DNA from 2 places in the Flavonifractor hominis genome. Region 1 is predicted to be linked to the other one. Evidence: a T-box and tRNA genes for the amino acid it is inferred to sense, from the RefSeq annotation. Region 1 holds a T-box; the other holds one or more tRNA genes.
What was found. The T-box of region 1 lies ahead of WMO45_RS06120 (valine--tRNA ligase). A T-box ahead of a tRNA ligase gene usually reads a tRNA of that ligase, here a tRNA-Val.

Region 1 (7,697 bases):
TGATGACCTCCAACGTATCCGGAATGTCAATATGAATGGTGCGTTCAATGAAGCTGGGAAGAGTAAAGAGAAACAAAGTCAGTACGCACAAAAAGACATTTTCAAAATTCCGGTTAAAAATCTGGGCAATAAGAGCCACCACGACCAGGAAACGCAGGATAACATATACAACTGCCACGCCGGGGTGCTGTCGCACCTGTTCCCGAAGTGGTGTGTGGCGGCTGCGACGATGTTCCATTCTTTTCACAGAAGACCTCCTTATGTCTGTGCCGCTTCAGGCAGTTGCTGGGCGGCAAGTGTACAATAATTGTGGGCGGAATGGACCAGATCGGCGGCCTCATCCGGACGTAGGGAACGGACTACTTTGGCAGGGGAGCCCATTACCAGGGAGCCAGGTGGGATGACCATATGCTGGGGGATCAATGCACCGGCAGCCACCAGGGACCCTGCTCCCACGACGCATCCGTTGAGCAAAATGGCTCCCATACCGATGAGTGCACCGTCTTCCACGGTGCAGCCGTGGAGAATGGCGGCGTGCCCCACAGTTACGCTGTGGCCCACAGTAGTGGGATAACCTGGGTCAGCGTGTACAACTGCGTTGTCCTGGATGTTGCTGTCTGAGCCGATGTGTATGCTGTCCTCATCCCCGCGCAGTACAGCGCCGTACCAGATACTGACGCCGGACTCCAGAGTTACTTCGCCGGCTACGGTGGCGTTAGGTGCCACTCTCACATTCTGGGCAAGGGTAGGGTGCTTGCCGTCTATTTGAATTATCACGCCGCCCATTCTCCTTTCTGCGACAAATCCACCAAACATTATAGACGCTGGGAAAGATACTGACAAGTCAAATCTGTACCGGCAGTGCATAGGATAGCAGGGAGGTGAATCGTATGGACCTGAAACGAAACCAGATCACAGTAGGGGAGCTGATGGATCATCCTGGGGCGAGAGCGGTCTTCCAGCGCCGGTTCCCCATGTTGATGAAGCATCCTCTGCTGGGGGCGGCGCGCACCATTACCCTGGAGCAGATCCTGTCGGTGGCCCGGGCTTACGTACCGCAGAAGAAAATTGAAGAGACCCTTAACGAACTGAGACGGGCGTAAAAATACTCCCGCTCAAACGCAGAACGTTTGGGCGGGAGTATTTTTTATGCAGGGCTGTGTCGGGACAGACGGAGATACCATCGCAGAACATCGGTATCACGGGTACGGCGGAGAAGAGCGGCGGTAAGGAGCGTGTCTACCAGCAGGAAAGCCGCTGTCGGTGGTGCCAGCCATGGGGGAATATGCATAACCAGCCAAGTTACCCAGGGATGGAGCAGATAGAAAATCAGCAGAGCCAGTATCCCCCAGCACAGGGCAAAGCGCAGACATGCATGCCGACCGAGATGCATAGGCAGGTGTGAGTAGTCCCAGAAGCAGACCCGAAAAACTTTTTCGTAAAAGAATCCGGTAAACCACTCCACTCCGGTGCAGATAAACACTGCAGCAGGGAAAAGCAGCCAGGGGGTCTGCTGGATTTCCGCCGGCAGACACAACAGCCCCAGAGCGCCAAGACCATAGACCGGGCAGATCGGCAGAAACAGGCGGCACTTTCGGTCTCGCTTGGCATTACCGGTGATGTGAACATAGCAGACCTCGATAAGAAAGCCAACGAAACTGTAAATAAGAAAGTACCAAAACCAAGTCAAGAAAACCGCCCCGTCTCGTCCGTTTTTTTTATCATGGGACGAAACGGGGCAGTTCATACTCCACAGATTTTGACAGAGCGTCTTACACGGTTCTTTCTTGGGAACAAGGAAACCAGCAATGCCAGGAGCAGCGAGGAAAAAAGAGTCCAGATGATATAGGAGACGGTAAAGAAGCCTGCAGTGGTATCTCCGCCGGTGTGGATACGTTGGATCAGCGGAGGGAGGTTCCAAAGAGACATCCGGTAGAGTAGGGAACTGATGGACAAAATAGCCAGCTTTTCTCCCGCCCACGCCAGCAGCATGCCGGCGGCGATGGGATACATAGGACGTTCTGTCCGCCGGAAGACCCAACGCAGATAAAGGGCGCCGATGGGAAAGGGAAGCTGGTAAATAAGCCCTGTAAGGGCAATCATTTTATCATATTGCAGGGTAAAGGCTGGGGTACCGTATAGGGAGCCGGGCACCAATGCGCCCAAATGAGGAAGACCGTCGTTGGCAAGGGGGCCCGCCGCGCTGCCCATGATCTGGGAAAATACGGCGGTGACCAGAAGATAGAGGCCTCCCATCAGGCAGACGGCCAGCCAGATACGACTCACACAGTAACGCGGGCGCTGGCTGCGTAGAGCCAATTCAGCCTGGCGGTATTCACGCCGGAGCTGTTGGATGCTGCCCAGCTGAGACAAGGTTTCTCCCCGGGCCTCCGATTCCGACATTCCATGCTCCAGACAGCTCTGGTAAAGCATGCCCATATGATCCATCAGTTCAGCCAGTACCCGTGTCCGGTAGCGGCGGTCATGCAGAGGTTCCGCAATGAGCGCTGCCTGCTCCTCCATCCAGTTCAAGACGTTCCTCCTTCCAGAATCAGTCCCATGGCCCGGGTATAGCGCGCCCACTCCTGCTCCTGCTCCGCCAGAACGGCATGGCCAGTATCGGTCAGGCGGTAATACCGCCGCTCACGCCCTGAGTCCGACTGAAGATAGGAGGTAATCTCTCCACGGCTCTCCAGCGTGTGGAGAAGAGGATACAGGCTCCCCTGACTCATGGAAAAGACCCCTTCCGAGCGACGGGCCATTTCTTGGACCAACTCATAGCCGTACATGTCGCGCAGAGAGAGCAGCTTCAGCAGGATCAGGCCATGGCTTCCTTTGGACAATTCTTTGTTCAGCTTCATAAATACACCTCTTGTTTAGAGGCATTATATACATCGGACTAAGAGGTGTCAAGGAGAAATGGGAAAAAAGAAGGAAATTTGTCCATTCTGCTCTTGCCGTGAGAGGGGGAAATATGATACGATAGAAAAAATTCAAAAGGGGAAATGAAGCGTCATGCGGCATTTGATCGACTTTGGAGACCTGTCAAGGGCGGAGTGGGATTCCCTGTACCAGCGGTGCAGTGATATTATGGACCACCCCGCCGATTTTATGGATGCCTGCCGGGGGCGGGTGATGGCCAGTTTGTTCTATGAGCCCTCTACCCGTACCAACTTTTCTTTCCAGACAGCCATGCTGCGGGTAGGCGGCACCGTATTTGGCTTTGCCGATCCCAAGTCCACCTCTACCGCCAAGGGCGAGACCTTGAAGGACACCATCAAGATGGTGTCTGGTTATGCCGACGTGGTGGTCATGCGTAATCCCAAGGAGGGAGCGGCAAAGGCAGCATCCCTCTACTCCGACGTACCGGTAATCAATGCCGGTGACGGCGGTCATATGCACCCCACTCAGACGACCGCCGACCTGACCACAATCACCCGCTTGCGGGGGAAGGTGGACGGGCTGTCCATCGGCTTGTGCGGCGATCTGAAAAACGGACGGACGGTCCACTCCCTTATTAAAGCGCTGGCTAAGTTCAAAGGGATCAAGTTCTTCCTCATTGCCCCTCGCGAGTTGGCGGTACCGGAGTACATGCGGGCTTTCATGCGGGAGAACGATATGTGGTTTACCGAGGTCACCGGTCTGGAGGCTGTTATTCCTCAGCTGGATGTGCTGTATATGACCCGCATTCAGCGGGAACGGTTTGTGGATCCTCTGGAGTATGAGCGGTGCAAAGGAATATATGTCCTCACCCGTCGGAAGCTGGACCGGGCCCGCAAGGATCTGTTGGTGATGCATCCCCTGCCCCGTGTGGATGAGATCTCCATTGATGTGGACGATGATCCCCGGGCGGTTTATTTTGAACAGGCCCGCTACGGCATGTTTGCCCGTATGGCACTGCTTACCGACTTGGCTAACCAGGAGCGTATGCGGCCCGATGCGGTAGAGATCGGTGTAAAGCCGGTGTGTTCCAATCCCAACTGCATTACCCAGACCGAGCATTATCTGCCCCCGCTGGTGAAGCAGAACGGTGGTGTGGACTGCTGCGCCTACTGTGATAAGGAACTGCGATAAAAACAAGCAAATACAATGAGATGCGGGACGGCCTCAGGGCCGTCCCGCATTGTTGTTTTATAAAAAATAAAATTGGAGTGCGGTGTGACCAACGGCCTGACCGCCCTGCTGACCACGGTGGAGCCTTCCGTGGAGAGGAACCGGAGGTTCCTGGCTGACTTTGCCCTGGGCGGTGTGTGATACCATGTGGAGGCCGACAGTGTGGCCGAACCTCAGCAGGCCCTGGAGGCGCCGAAGTCTGTTCTGGATGGGGTTGGACGTTAAGGGAGAAAAGCGTGGGATTCTTGACAGAAGGACAAAAAGCAGGTATAATAACACTTCGAAAAAGACGTAGATGGGAAGGAGTACCCGCGCAAAAGGTACAGAGAGGAGCCGGTCTGGTGCAAGGCTCTCCGATGGCACGGGGAAGGTCGTCCCGGAGTTCCGTTTCCGAAGTCAGTAAGAAGCGGCGGAGTCCTCCCGTTACAGAGGCAATGAGTGTCCCGCAAGGGAAATTCAGGTGGTACCGCGGACTTTTGGGTTCGCCCTGAGCAAAGGCTCGGGGCGGACCTTTTGTTTTGCCCCGAAAAGGAGTGTAACAGATGAAAAAAGAACTTCCCAAGGTCTATGAGCCCCAGGAGGCGGAGGCCCGCATCTACCGGATGTGGGAGGAGAACGGCTGTTTTGAAGGCCACCGCGATCCGGACAAAAAACCCTTTACCATTGTGATGCCGCCCCCCAACGTCACCGGGCAGCTGCACATGGGCCACGCCATGGACTGCACCCTTCAGGATATCCTGACCCGCTTTAAGCGGATGCAGGGTTACGCCGCCCTTTGGGTGCCCGGCACCGACCACGCCGGAATCGCCACCCAGATCAAGGTGGAGGAAGAGCTGCGCAAGAATGAGGGACTGTCCCGCTATGATCTGGGCCGGGAGAAATTCCTGGAGCGGGTGTGGGACTGGAAGCACAAGTACGGCAACCGCATCGTGGAACAGCAGAAGAAACTGGGCGCATCCTGTGACTGGTCCCGGGCCCGGTTCACCATGGACGAGGGACTGTCCAACGCGGTGCGGCATGTATTTGTCTCCCTGTACAAGAAAGGGCTCATCTACAAGGGCAGCCGGATCATCAACTGGTGCCCCCACTGCGTCACTGCTCTTTCCGACGCTGAGGTGGAGTACAAGGATAAGCCCGGCCACCTGTGGCACCTCAAATACCCCATCAAGGGGGAGCCGGGCCGCTACGTCATCGTGGCCACCACCCGGCCTGAGACCATGCTGGGCGATACCGGCGTGGCAGTCAACCCCAAGGACGAGCGCTATCAGGACCTGATCGGCAAGACCTGCATCCTGCCCCTGATGGATCGGGAGATTCCCATCGTGGCCGACGAGTATGTGGACCTGGAGTTCGGCACCGGCTGTGTGAAGATGACGCCCGCCCACGATCCCAACGATTTTGAGGTAGGCCTGCGCCACAACCTGGAGTCCATCCGGGTGCTGGACGACAACGGCCGTATCAACCAAAACGGCGGTAAATACGAGGGCCTGGACCGCTATGAAGCACGCAAGGTCATCCTGGCCGATCTGGAGGCGCTTGGCCTGCTGGAGAAGGTGGAGGACCACCAGCACAACGTTGGTACCTGCTACCGCTGCGGTACGGATGTGGAGCCCATTATCTCCGCTCAGTGGTTTGTGAAGATGGAGCCCCTGGCCCGTGAGGCCCTGCGGGTGGTGAATGAGGGCGAGGTCAAGTTCGTCCCCGACCGTTTCTCCAAGATTTATACCAATTGGATGGAAAATGTCCACGACTGGTGTATCTCCCGGCAGCTGTGGTGGGGCCACCGCATCCCGGCCTGGACGTGCGAGGAGTGCGGCCACATCACCGTCAGCGAGAGCGACCCCACCGAATGTGAACACTGCCACTCCAAGCACATCAAGCAGGAGGACGACGTGCTGGATACCTGGTTCTCCTCCGCCCTGTGGCCCTTCTCTACTCTGGGTTGGCCGGATGAGAACAGCGAGGACTACAAATACTTCTATCCCACCGATGTACTGGTTACCGGGTATGACATCATCTTCTTCTGGGTAGCCCGGATGATCTTCTCTGGCTGTGAGCATACCGGAAAGCCGCCCTTCCACACCGTATTTATCCACGGCCTGGTGCGGGATGACAAGGGCCGCAAGATGTCCAAGAGCCTGGGCAACGGCATTGATCCCCTGGAGATGGCCGACCAGTACGGCGCTGACGCGCTGCGCTTTAACCTCATCACCGGCAACTCTCCCGGAAACGACATGCGTTTCTACACCGAGCGCTGCGAGGCTATGCGCAACTTTGCCAACAAGATCTGGAACGCGTCCCGCTTCCTGATGATGAATCTGACCATCGACAAGTGTGAGCTGCCCGCGCAGCTGGAGCTGGAGGACAAGTGGATTCTCTCCAAACTCAACCGCGTTATCCCGGAAGTGACCGAGAATATGGAGCGCTACGAGCTGGGAGTGGCCGCTCAGAAGGTCTACGACTTCATCTGGGACGCCTACTGCGACTGGTATATCGAACTGACCAAGACCCGTCTGCAGGGAGAGGATGAGGATTCGAAGGTACGCGCTCAGCAGGTGCTGTGCTATGTGCTGACGGAGACGCTGAAGCTGCTGCATCCGTTCATGCCCTTTATTACCGAGGAGATCTGGCAGGCGCTGCCCCACGAGGGCGACTACCTGATGCTCCAGCAGTGGCCGGAGCACCATGTGAGCCTGGACTTCCCTGAGGAGGAGAAGGCCATGGAGCTCATTATGGATGCCATCCGGGCCATCCGGGCCAGACGGGCGGAGATGAATGTCCCCCCCTCCAAGAAGGCGCAGCTCACCATTTCCACTCTGGAGCGGTCTGTCTTTGAGCAGGGTATCCCCTTCCTCAAACGCCTGGCCTATGCCAGCGATGTGAAGATCGTGGAGGCTACCGATGAGGTGGAAGCCCAGGGGATGGTAGTAGTGACCACCCATGCCGCCCGCCTGTATCTGCCTTTGGCCGAGCTGGTGGACCTGGAGAAGGAAAAGGCCCGCGTGCAGAAGGAGCTGGACAAGAACCGTAAGGAACTGGATAAGCTGGAGACCAAGCTCCAGAACCCCGGCTTTGTGAACAAGGCCCCTGCCCAGGTGGTGGAGGCCGAGCGGGAGCGCGCGGACAAGCTGCGGGCGCTGCTCGTGAAGCTGGAAGAGTCCATGGCGTCTCTTTCCTGAGAAAATAAAACGGATGACAGGCCGGGAGGCCGTCCCTTTTGGGACGGCCTCCCGGTTTTTTCTGCGCGGCCAGAAGCAATCCGACACAATCGGCCCCACAGTCTGTGCTATCATCCCATCAGATGACCTGTGAGAAGGAGGGACAAGCCATGGCAGTGACCTGTACCGGGTGCGACCGTGTGTTGAACGCCGCCATCAGCGGCGAAGTGGATCACCACGGTGCCCGGACAATCATGGAGGAACTGAGCCGCCAGATCGATTTGGCGCTGCCCCGACAGCTGAATCTGGATCTGGGGGGCGTGACGTTTATGGACAGCTCCGGCATCGCCGTGCTGCTGCGGGCCTATCGCCGCTTGGGTGAGCTGGGCGGCTCTGTACGGGTGTGCAATGTGCCGCCCCAGGCTG
Region 2 (7,697 bases), on a different contig from region 1:
ATCTGGCCCAGATTGATGGTGGCCCGCTCCACGGCTGAGGGCACACCCAGCCGTACTGCCTGGAGGATGATGGAGCGGTCTGGGCGAAAACACTCCCGAAAGTGTACGCGGAAACGCTCCCCCTGACGCATACCGACCAATAACAGTGCGATACCCGAGAAAACCAGAGCGATAGACGAGGCCACAGCGGCTCCTGCCGCCCCCAGGCCGGCTCCGGGGAGCGTCAAGGTGGCCCCCAGCAGATGGGTGGTCCGGGTCGGATAAATCAAAAAGAAATTAAGTATGACGTTGATCAGGTTAGCTCCGGTATTGAAATAGAGCGGGGCCCTGGTGTTGCCCATGCAGCGCAGTATGGCGGAAAAAACATAGCCGCAGGCAGTGAAAGGCATGGCCATGGTGTAGCAGCGCAGATAGGCTGTGGCCTGGGGCAGGACGTCTGGCTCCGCTCCCAGCCAGCCCGGCAGCACTCCGGCCAATAGCTGATAGATCACCAGACCAACGATCCCTACCACAAACGCGGCCAATACCCCCTGGCGGATGACCTGGCGAGCTCTGGTCTCATCCCCTGCGCCGATTGCGTTGGATACCTGTACGGAGTAGCCGATGCCGACCCCGGTCATCAGGCCGTTGCCCAACCAGATGGGAGCCGCATTTACCGAGACGGCAGCGGTACCCGCCGCGCCCAGTACACCCACCATGGCAGTATCGGCGTAGCTGACCATAGTGACCAGTACTTGCTCGATGATGGCGGGCCAGGATAGGTGCCACAGGGTTTTCAGCCGGGTCTGGGAGGCATATGAAGTGTCCATCACACTTCCCTCCTTATTTTATTGAACACTGCCCTCATTATGGCATAGTGGGCTCCGACTGTCAAATCTGAGATAAAAACAACCGGACGTCTCCAACGGGAAGAACGTCCGGTTGCAGGTTATGCGATCTTTTCCAACGCGGTCAGGGTGGCGGTGATGGAGCCATCCTCTGCACTCAACGTACCGGTATAACTGGCTTTCACATGATCGCCGGGGACCAGATCGTCGGTGGAGACGCCGTTGAGGTTAAAGCGGTAAAAGTTTCCGTCATCGTCCACCAGGACCAGGTAGTCCAGGCCGGTATCCACCAGGTTCAGTACTCCTTCAAAGGTGCGGACCGTTTCCTCGGGGCTCTCCACGGGTGCAGAGGGCGAGGAGGCCGGGACGGGTACATTGGGTTTACAGGCGGCCAACGCCAGCATCAGAAATCCAGCCAGCAGAAGCGCTTTTGGTGCGTGTCGGTTCATAGGAAATGCCCCCTTGTCAAAATGTGCAGTCATAATAGCACGGGGCGGAGGGAGAGACAAGCTTTCCATACAGAGCTTTAGGCAATCGTAAGAAAGCCTTAAAAAACAAAAAGAAAAGCAAAAAGGACATCCGTCTGGATGTCCTTTTTGCTTGGTGGAGACGACAGAACTCGAATCTGTGACCCCTTGCGTGTGAAGCAAGTGCTCTACCGGCTGAGCTACGCCTCCATGGTGGTGACCCGTACGGGACTCGAACCCGTGTTACCGCCGTGAAAGGGCGGTGTCTTAACCACTTGACCAACGGGCCAGGTTGCCCAAGCAGGCCTAGAAAAGCGAAAGAGGTTTCCCAAAAGACGGCAAGTGCCGTCTTTTGGGCTGGTAGCGGCACCTGGATTTGAACCGGGGACACTGCGGGTATGAACCGCATGCTCTAGCCAACTGAGCTATGCCGCCAAATCAGCGCCCTCACGAACAGGGCGATATTTAGTATAGCGTAGCCTTCCCCATTTGTCAACCGTTTTTTTCAAAAAATTTTATTTAATCAATTTTATATCCCACGCCCCAGACGGTTTTGATGAAACGGGGATTGCGAGAAGGCTCCCCCATCTTTTCCCGCAGGCGGCGGATGTGAACCATGACCGTGTTATTCCGGTCCAAATATTTTTCGCCCCACACACTCTCGAAAAGACGTTCCGCGGAAATGACCTGGCCACGGTTTTCACAAAGCATCCACAGAATATCAAACTCAATGGGCGTGAGATTCAGCGGTTTATCATACAACCAGCACTCATGGGTAGCGCGGTTGATCACCAGTCCGTTGAAGTCTAGGATATCCCGGCTGTCGGCAGGCTTGTTGGGCTCGTTGTAGCGGGTGTAGCGCCGGAGATGGGCCTTTACCCGGGCGGTGAGTTCGAGAGGATTGAAGGGTTTGGTGATGTAGTCATCCGCACCAATGGTCAGGCCGGTGATTTTATCCATATCATCGACTTTGGCGGTCAGCATGAGTACGGGGAAATGATATTCCTTCCGGATCTCGCTGCACAAGGTAAAGCCGCTGATGTCAGGGAGCATAACGTCCAAAATGGCCAGATCCAGATGTTGACTGTGCACACAGGCTAAGGCCTGCGTACCGGTACTAAACTTAAATACAGTAAAGCCTTCGCTCTTCAGATAGACCTCCACCAGATCAGCAATCTCGGGCTCATCATCTACAATCAGAATATTTGCGTCCATAACGGCTCCCCTTTCAAGGGCATTATAGCCAAATAGGGTCAGATAAGTCAAGGAGTGACCCAAAACGTAAGAAAAAGATAAGAACCTGCCGGATGGAAGGGACATCCGGCAGGTGTTTAAACGCTTAGACGGTGCGATTGAGTTTCTGAATGGACAAGGTAGCTTCCAAGTTGGTCCCGGTTACATCGCTGTTATAGTTAAGGGCGAAGACAGCCGGGGCAGCCGTATACAGCTGAAAGGAGCTGCTGCCATTGGCGGAGGAATTGCTGCTCCCGGTACGGTAGTAAATGCCCAATTGCAGTTGAGGGGAACCACCCAGGGAGGGCGTGATCTGGAGATAGCCGGGAGAGGCCAGAATTACAGATACACTGAAGGAAATTTGATAGTAGCCCGGTTGAAGCAGAATCTTCTGTGGATCGGAGAGCGTGATGTTGTCTGTAGGATCGGTGAGGATTGGGAAAAACGGAAGAGAAGAGTTATTGGGTACGGAACGCTCAGTAGAGAAGAAAGAAGCAAATATGTCGTCTGGGATAGGCCCGGTAGGTCCAGTGGGCCCGGTAGCTCCAGTAGGTCCGGTAGGCCCAGTAGGTCCGGTAGGCCCAGTAGGTCCGGTAGGCCCAGTAGGTCCGGTAGGCCCAGTAGGTCCGGTAGGTCCGGCAGGTCCGGTAGGCCCGGCAGGTCCGGTGGGCCCGGCAGGTCCAGTAGGTCCAGTAGGTCCAGTAGGCCCGGTAGCTCCGGCAGGTCCGGTAGGCCCGGCAGGCCCGGTAGGTCCGGCAGGCCCGGTAGGCCCGGTAGGTCCGGCAGGTCCGGTAGGTCCGGTAGCTCCGGGAGACCCGGTGGGTCCAGTAGGTCCGGTAGCTCCGGTAGCTCCGGCAGGTCCGGTAGGCCCAGTAGGTCCGGTAGCTCCGGTAGCTCCGGTAGCTCCGGCAGGTCCGGTAGGCCCAGTAGGTCCGGTGGGCCCGGCAGGTCCGGCAGGCCCAGTAGGTCCGGTGGGTCCAGTAGGCCCAGTAGGTCCGGTGGGTCCAGTAGGCCCAGTAGGTCCGGTGGGTCCAGTAGGCCCGGTAGGTCCAGTGGGCCCGGTTGGGCCGGGTGGCCACGGAGAGCAGGGGGGCACACAGCCGCAGGGATAGCGGGTATAATGCATGACGGATCACCTCATGGGTCATTCTATGTGAGGGACCATGGGACGGCTAGTGACTTTTGGGAAAAAGGATGCTACAATAGAGCGGATCAGACGTACCGGGGGGAGACGGCATGGAAGGATGGGATATTCTGCTGGCACGGGTGGTGGAGCAGGCACGAGCGCTGGGGATTCCCGTGTCAGGGCGTATGGAGCCCCATGTGTCGGTAAACCGCCGGGCAGTGGGCCGGTTTGGCTGCTGCATCCAGGAGGGAGAGCGATACCGCATTGAGCTGTCTCAGCGGCTGCTGGGGGCGGAAGAGTGGGCGTGCATGCAGGTCTTGGCCCACGAAGTGCTGCACACCTGTCCCGGTTGCCGGAATCACGGCGTGGTATGGAAGGGCTACGCCGCACGGATGAACGCCGCCTACGGCTATACCATTTCCCGCACTTCCACCTGTCGGGAACTGGGAGTGACAGAGCCGGAGGAAACGGGGCGATATCTGGTGAAATGCATCCAATGTGGTGCGGAATTTCCCCGTCGCCGGTGTTCGGCCCTGGTCCGCCGCCCAGAGCATTACCGTTGCCGGTGCGGCGGTAGGCTGCGGAGGATCTACTGAGAGACAGCGGGGTGGTAGCAACGAAACAACACAGCGCCAAGGAGCGCTTTAACCGTATCTTCTCCATCGTGGGTCTTACCATTGGTGGGATTATTCTGGTGGGACTGATGCTCTATGTTCAGCGCACCATGGATCTGAAAACGGTGCTGGAGGGCATCCGTCCGCTGTGGCTGGCGGGGGCAGCGCTCTGCATTCCGGTGAGCGAGAGTATCGATGGACTGATTTTTTACGGCATGGGGGCGGCAGCGGGCTGTCCCGTCCGGCTGAGCGGCTGTCTGGATGCGGCCTATATCGGAGAATTTTACTATAAGCTGGGGCCGGCCGGAGCGCCCATCCAGCTCAAGCTTATGTATGATGCGGGCATGAGTGCCACCTATACCGCCTCCATCTATACCTGGAAGCTGGTGGCAAATACCCTGGTGTATACCGGTTACGCTGTGGCGGCTTTGCTCTATGAAGTGTTCTGGCGGCAGGAGGGACTGGGCCCGGCCGTAGCGGGGGCGGGTATACTGATCGTCCTGTATGTGGCCCTGTGTGCCCTGGCTTTGTTTACAGCGGCCAAGCCGGATCCCATCCGGCGGCTTGTCCGGCGCATTCTCACCTGGCTGTCCCGGCACTGGAAGGTGATGGCCCGGGAGGGAATGGTGGAGAAAGCCATGGGTAAGGTGGATGAATTTTGTGAACAGCTGGGGGTCCTGCGGGGGAAAAAGCGGATGCTGGCAGGGCTGTTTGCCGGAATGTTTCTGGAATTGACCGCCCTGTTTTCCATTCCCTATTTTCTGTATCGAGGCCTGGGGCTCACAGGCTGTTCCTTCTGGGAACTGGTGCTGGTGCAGTGCCTGGTGATGGTGCTTTCCCGTATTATCATGCTGCCCGGGAATGCGGGGGGAGCGGAAGGAAGCTTTTTCCTGTTCATGGGCCCGGTGTTTGGCGGACATACGGCGGTGGCGCTGGTACTGTGGCGGTTTGCCGGCTTCCTGGAGGTATTGCTGCTGGGGGGCGGTTGGTCGGTGATCCGTTTTGCCCGCCGGGCGGTGGGACGCGGACATTAGGAGGATGGATATGGAGGGAAAGTATACCCGCCTGAAGCGAAAGATGCTGCTGCTGGTGGTGCTGGGCACCATTGTCGCCGGCGGGGTGGGGCTGTTTGTGCTGGAAGTGGTCATTGACGGAGCGCTGCAGGACCCCTTTGCACGGTTTTTCCTCTGGGCGGCCACCAGCTTGTTTGGCCAGACCACGGAACAGGCGCAGATGCTCTATCAACACTATATCCGCAACAATAAGCAGGAGATCCTGACCCTGTGCACCATAGTGCTCATGCTGATTGCCTTTTATCTGGCCATGGGGCGGTTTACCCGCTGGCTGGATCAGATCAGCGCCGCCACACAGCGCATGGTGGAAGATCCGGCTGAACCGGTCGCTCTGCCTCGTGAGCTGGCCCCCATCCAGGCTGACCTGAACGCGATTCAGCGGCAGCTGGAAGCCAAAGCGGTGGCTGCCCGGGAGAATGAGCAGCGCAAGGGGGATCTGGTTGCCTTTCTGGCCCACGATTTGAAGACGCCGCTGACCTCGGTGGTGGGCTACCTGACCCTGCTGCGGGATGGGCCGGATCTGGACGAGGAGCAGCGGGCTAAATTTACCGGTATCGCGCTGGACAAGGCCCTGCGGCTGGAGGAACTGCTGGGGGAGTTCTTCGACATCACCCGTATGGACCTGGACAGCGGGGAGGAGGAACGGCATCCCATCCAGCTGTCTATGCTGCTGGAGCAGCTTTCTGACGAGTTCTACCCGATTTTTGCCGAGAAGCAGCTGCGCTGCAGTGTGGAGATCCAGCACCACCTGGTGGTGCTCGGAGACCCGGACAAACTTGCCCGGGTCTTTGATAATGTGTTGCGCAACGCGGTCAATTACAGCGTGCCCGGCGGTCAGGTGGACATCCGGGCCAAAAGCGTGGGCAGGCAGGCTGAGATCACCATCCGCAACGAGGGACTGGAGATCCCGGAGGGGGAGCTGGCCAACATCTTCCAGAAGTTTTATCGATTGGATGCCGCCCGCTCTACCCGTACCGGTGGAGCGGGGCTGGGGCTGGCCATTGCCAAGGAGATTGTGGAATCCCATGGCGGAAGCATTCGCTGTGAAAGCAACGGGCGTTTTACCAGCTTTATCATCACCCTGCCTCTGCACAAACAGGCCCGGCATACGGCGCGTCGGGGACGCGCGGGTGCTGGAAGTACATAGCAAAAGGCCCGGTCCTGCTGGACCGGGCCTTTTGCTATGCGTTCACTGGCCGCGCCGTGCTGCAGCGTCCATTTCCTCCTCTGCCCGCTTCACCATGCGGATACCGGCAATGAGGGTTACGGCAGAAACGATGGCTGCGCCCAGGATAAATCCATCCTGGAGGGTATAGAGGAACCGGTCGGCCAGGATGACCGTGATGATCAAAATACTGCCGAAAGCCTCCAGCTGAAGGCCGCGCTGCCTGGATCGCATAGAAATCTTCCTTCCTTTCCGAGTTGCGTTACTGTACGCCCATGGCTGCCAGGATGACACGCATAATGACCAGACTGATGGCTGCGTCCAGCAGGCAGACGCCGATGAGCAGGGGGTGCCACTTCTTGTTGGAGCCGGTGACCAGTACGATACGGGCGTAGTGGCCGATGAGGGTGCCCATCAGGATGCAGGCGGGCAGCATCATGGAGGCCTGGCCCAGGGTCAGAGTGCCCGCCTGATACATGGATACAGCGGTGGCACAGCCGGACGCTTTGGCAAAGAAAGCGGAGATGAGTACGGCAAAGGCCTCGCCGGGCAGGCCAAACAGGCCCATGACGGGAGACATGATCACGCCCAGCAGGTCCATCAGGCCGGTCTCCTGCAAAATGTAAACCAGCACGTAGCCCAGGATCATGGCGGGGGTGATGTTCTCAATGCCCACCTTAAAGCCTTTGGCGCAGCCCTTCAGAAACGTATCGACGATGGAGGGCTTCTTCTCTTTCGCCGGAGCGGCCGGAGCGGCCGCCGGAGTTTTCACTTCAGCGCTCATAGTGTGTTCTCCTCCTTAAGCCTTTTTTCTCCGCAAGCGCAGAATGATGCGCACCACATTGGCGCCGATGAGCTTGCAGAGTACCATAATCAGGATGCAGGGACCCAGTGCCACCGGACAGATGGCAACCAGGGGCGCACCGCCGGTGATGGTGTTGTTGATACAGGCCGAGCCGGCGTACTGATAGGCGACGAAGATGGTCCGTTCGTCGTCGGTGATGTCGCCGCTCTCATAGAGCTCGCGGGTCATGACGGCCGCTACGTCCGAGCCGGTGAAGCTGGAGATGAAGGCGATGCCGCACTTGCCGGGGATACCCAGCAGGGGGCGAAGCAAGGGGCGGAAGAGAATGTCGGAGGCCTTGAAAGCGCCCAGCTGTTCAAACACGCCCAGCAGTCCGCAGAAGAACAT

Region 2: it has a tRNA-Val gene. The T-box ahead of WMO45_RS06120 (valine--tRNA ligase) is inferred to sense a tRNA for this amino acid. The anticodon was not compared.

What each region holds. Positions count from the first base shown of each region.
Region 1 covers NZ_JBBMFT010000003.1:20,770-28,466, forward strand. Annotated here, with positions in the region: gene WMO45_RS06085 (DUF2238 domain-containing protein) at 1-238, opposite strand, end outside; gene WMO45_RS06090 (gamma carbonic anhydrase family protein) at 259-777, opposite strand; gene WMO45_RS06095 (hypothetical protein) at 891-1,103, shown strand; gene WMO45_RS06100 (putative ABC transporter permease) at 1,148-1,690, opposite strand; gene WMO45_RS06105 (permease prefix domain 1-containing protein) at 1,744-2,523, opposite strand; gene WMO45_RS06110 (PadR family transcriptional regulator) at 2,529-2,861, opposite strand; gene pyrB (aspartate carbamoyltransferase) at 3,016-4,074, shown strand; T-box leader at 4,397-4,606, shown strand; gene WMO45_RS06120 (valine--tRNA ligase) at 4,656-7,292, shown strand; gene WMO45_RS06125 (anti-sigma factor antagonist) at 7,442-7,697, shown strand, end outside.
Region 2 covers NZ_JBBMFT010000007.1:13,405-21,101, forward strand. Annotated here, with positions in the region: gene WMO45_RS10705 (MATE family efflux transporter) at 1-809, opposite strand, end outside; gene WMO45_RS10710 (hypothetical protein) at 929-1,276, opposite strand; tRNA gene WMO45_RS10715 (tRNA-Val) at 1,429-1,504, opposite strand; tRNA gene WMO45_RS10720 (tRNA-Glu) at 1,509-1,583, opposite strand; tRNA gene WMO45_RS10725 (tRNA-Met) at 1,653-1,729, opposite strand; gene vanR (VanR-ABDEGLN family response regulator transcription factor) at 1,814-2,509, opposite strand; gene WMO45_RS10735 (hypothetical protein) at 3,004-3,663, opposite strand; gene WMO45_RS10740 (SprT-like domain-containing protein) at 3,764-4,249, shown strand; gene WMO45_RS10745 (lysylphosphatidylglycerol synthase transmembrane domain-containing protein) at 4,261-5,301, shown strand; gene WMO45_RS10750 (sensor histidine kinase) at 5,312-6,487, shown strand; gene WMO45_RS10755 (hypothetical protein) at 6,530-6,739, opposite strand; gene WMO45_RS10760 (nucleoside recognition domain-containing protein) at 6,768-7,289, opposite strand; gene WMO45_RS10765 (nucleoside recognition domain-containing protein) at 7,305-7,697, opposite strand, start outside.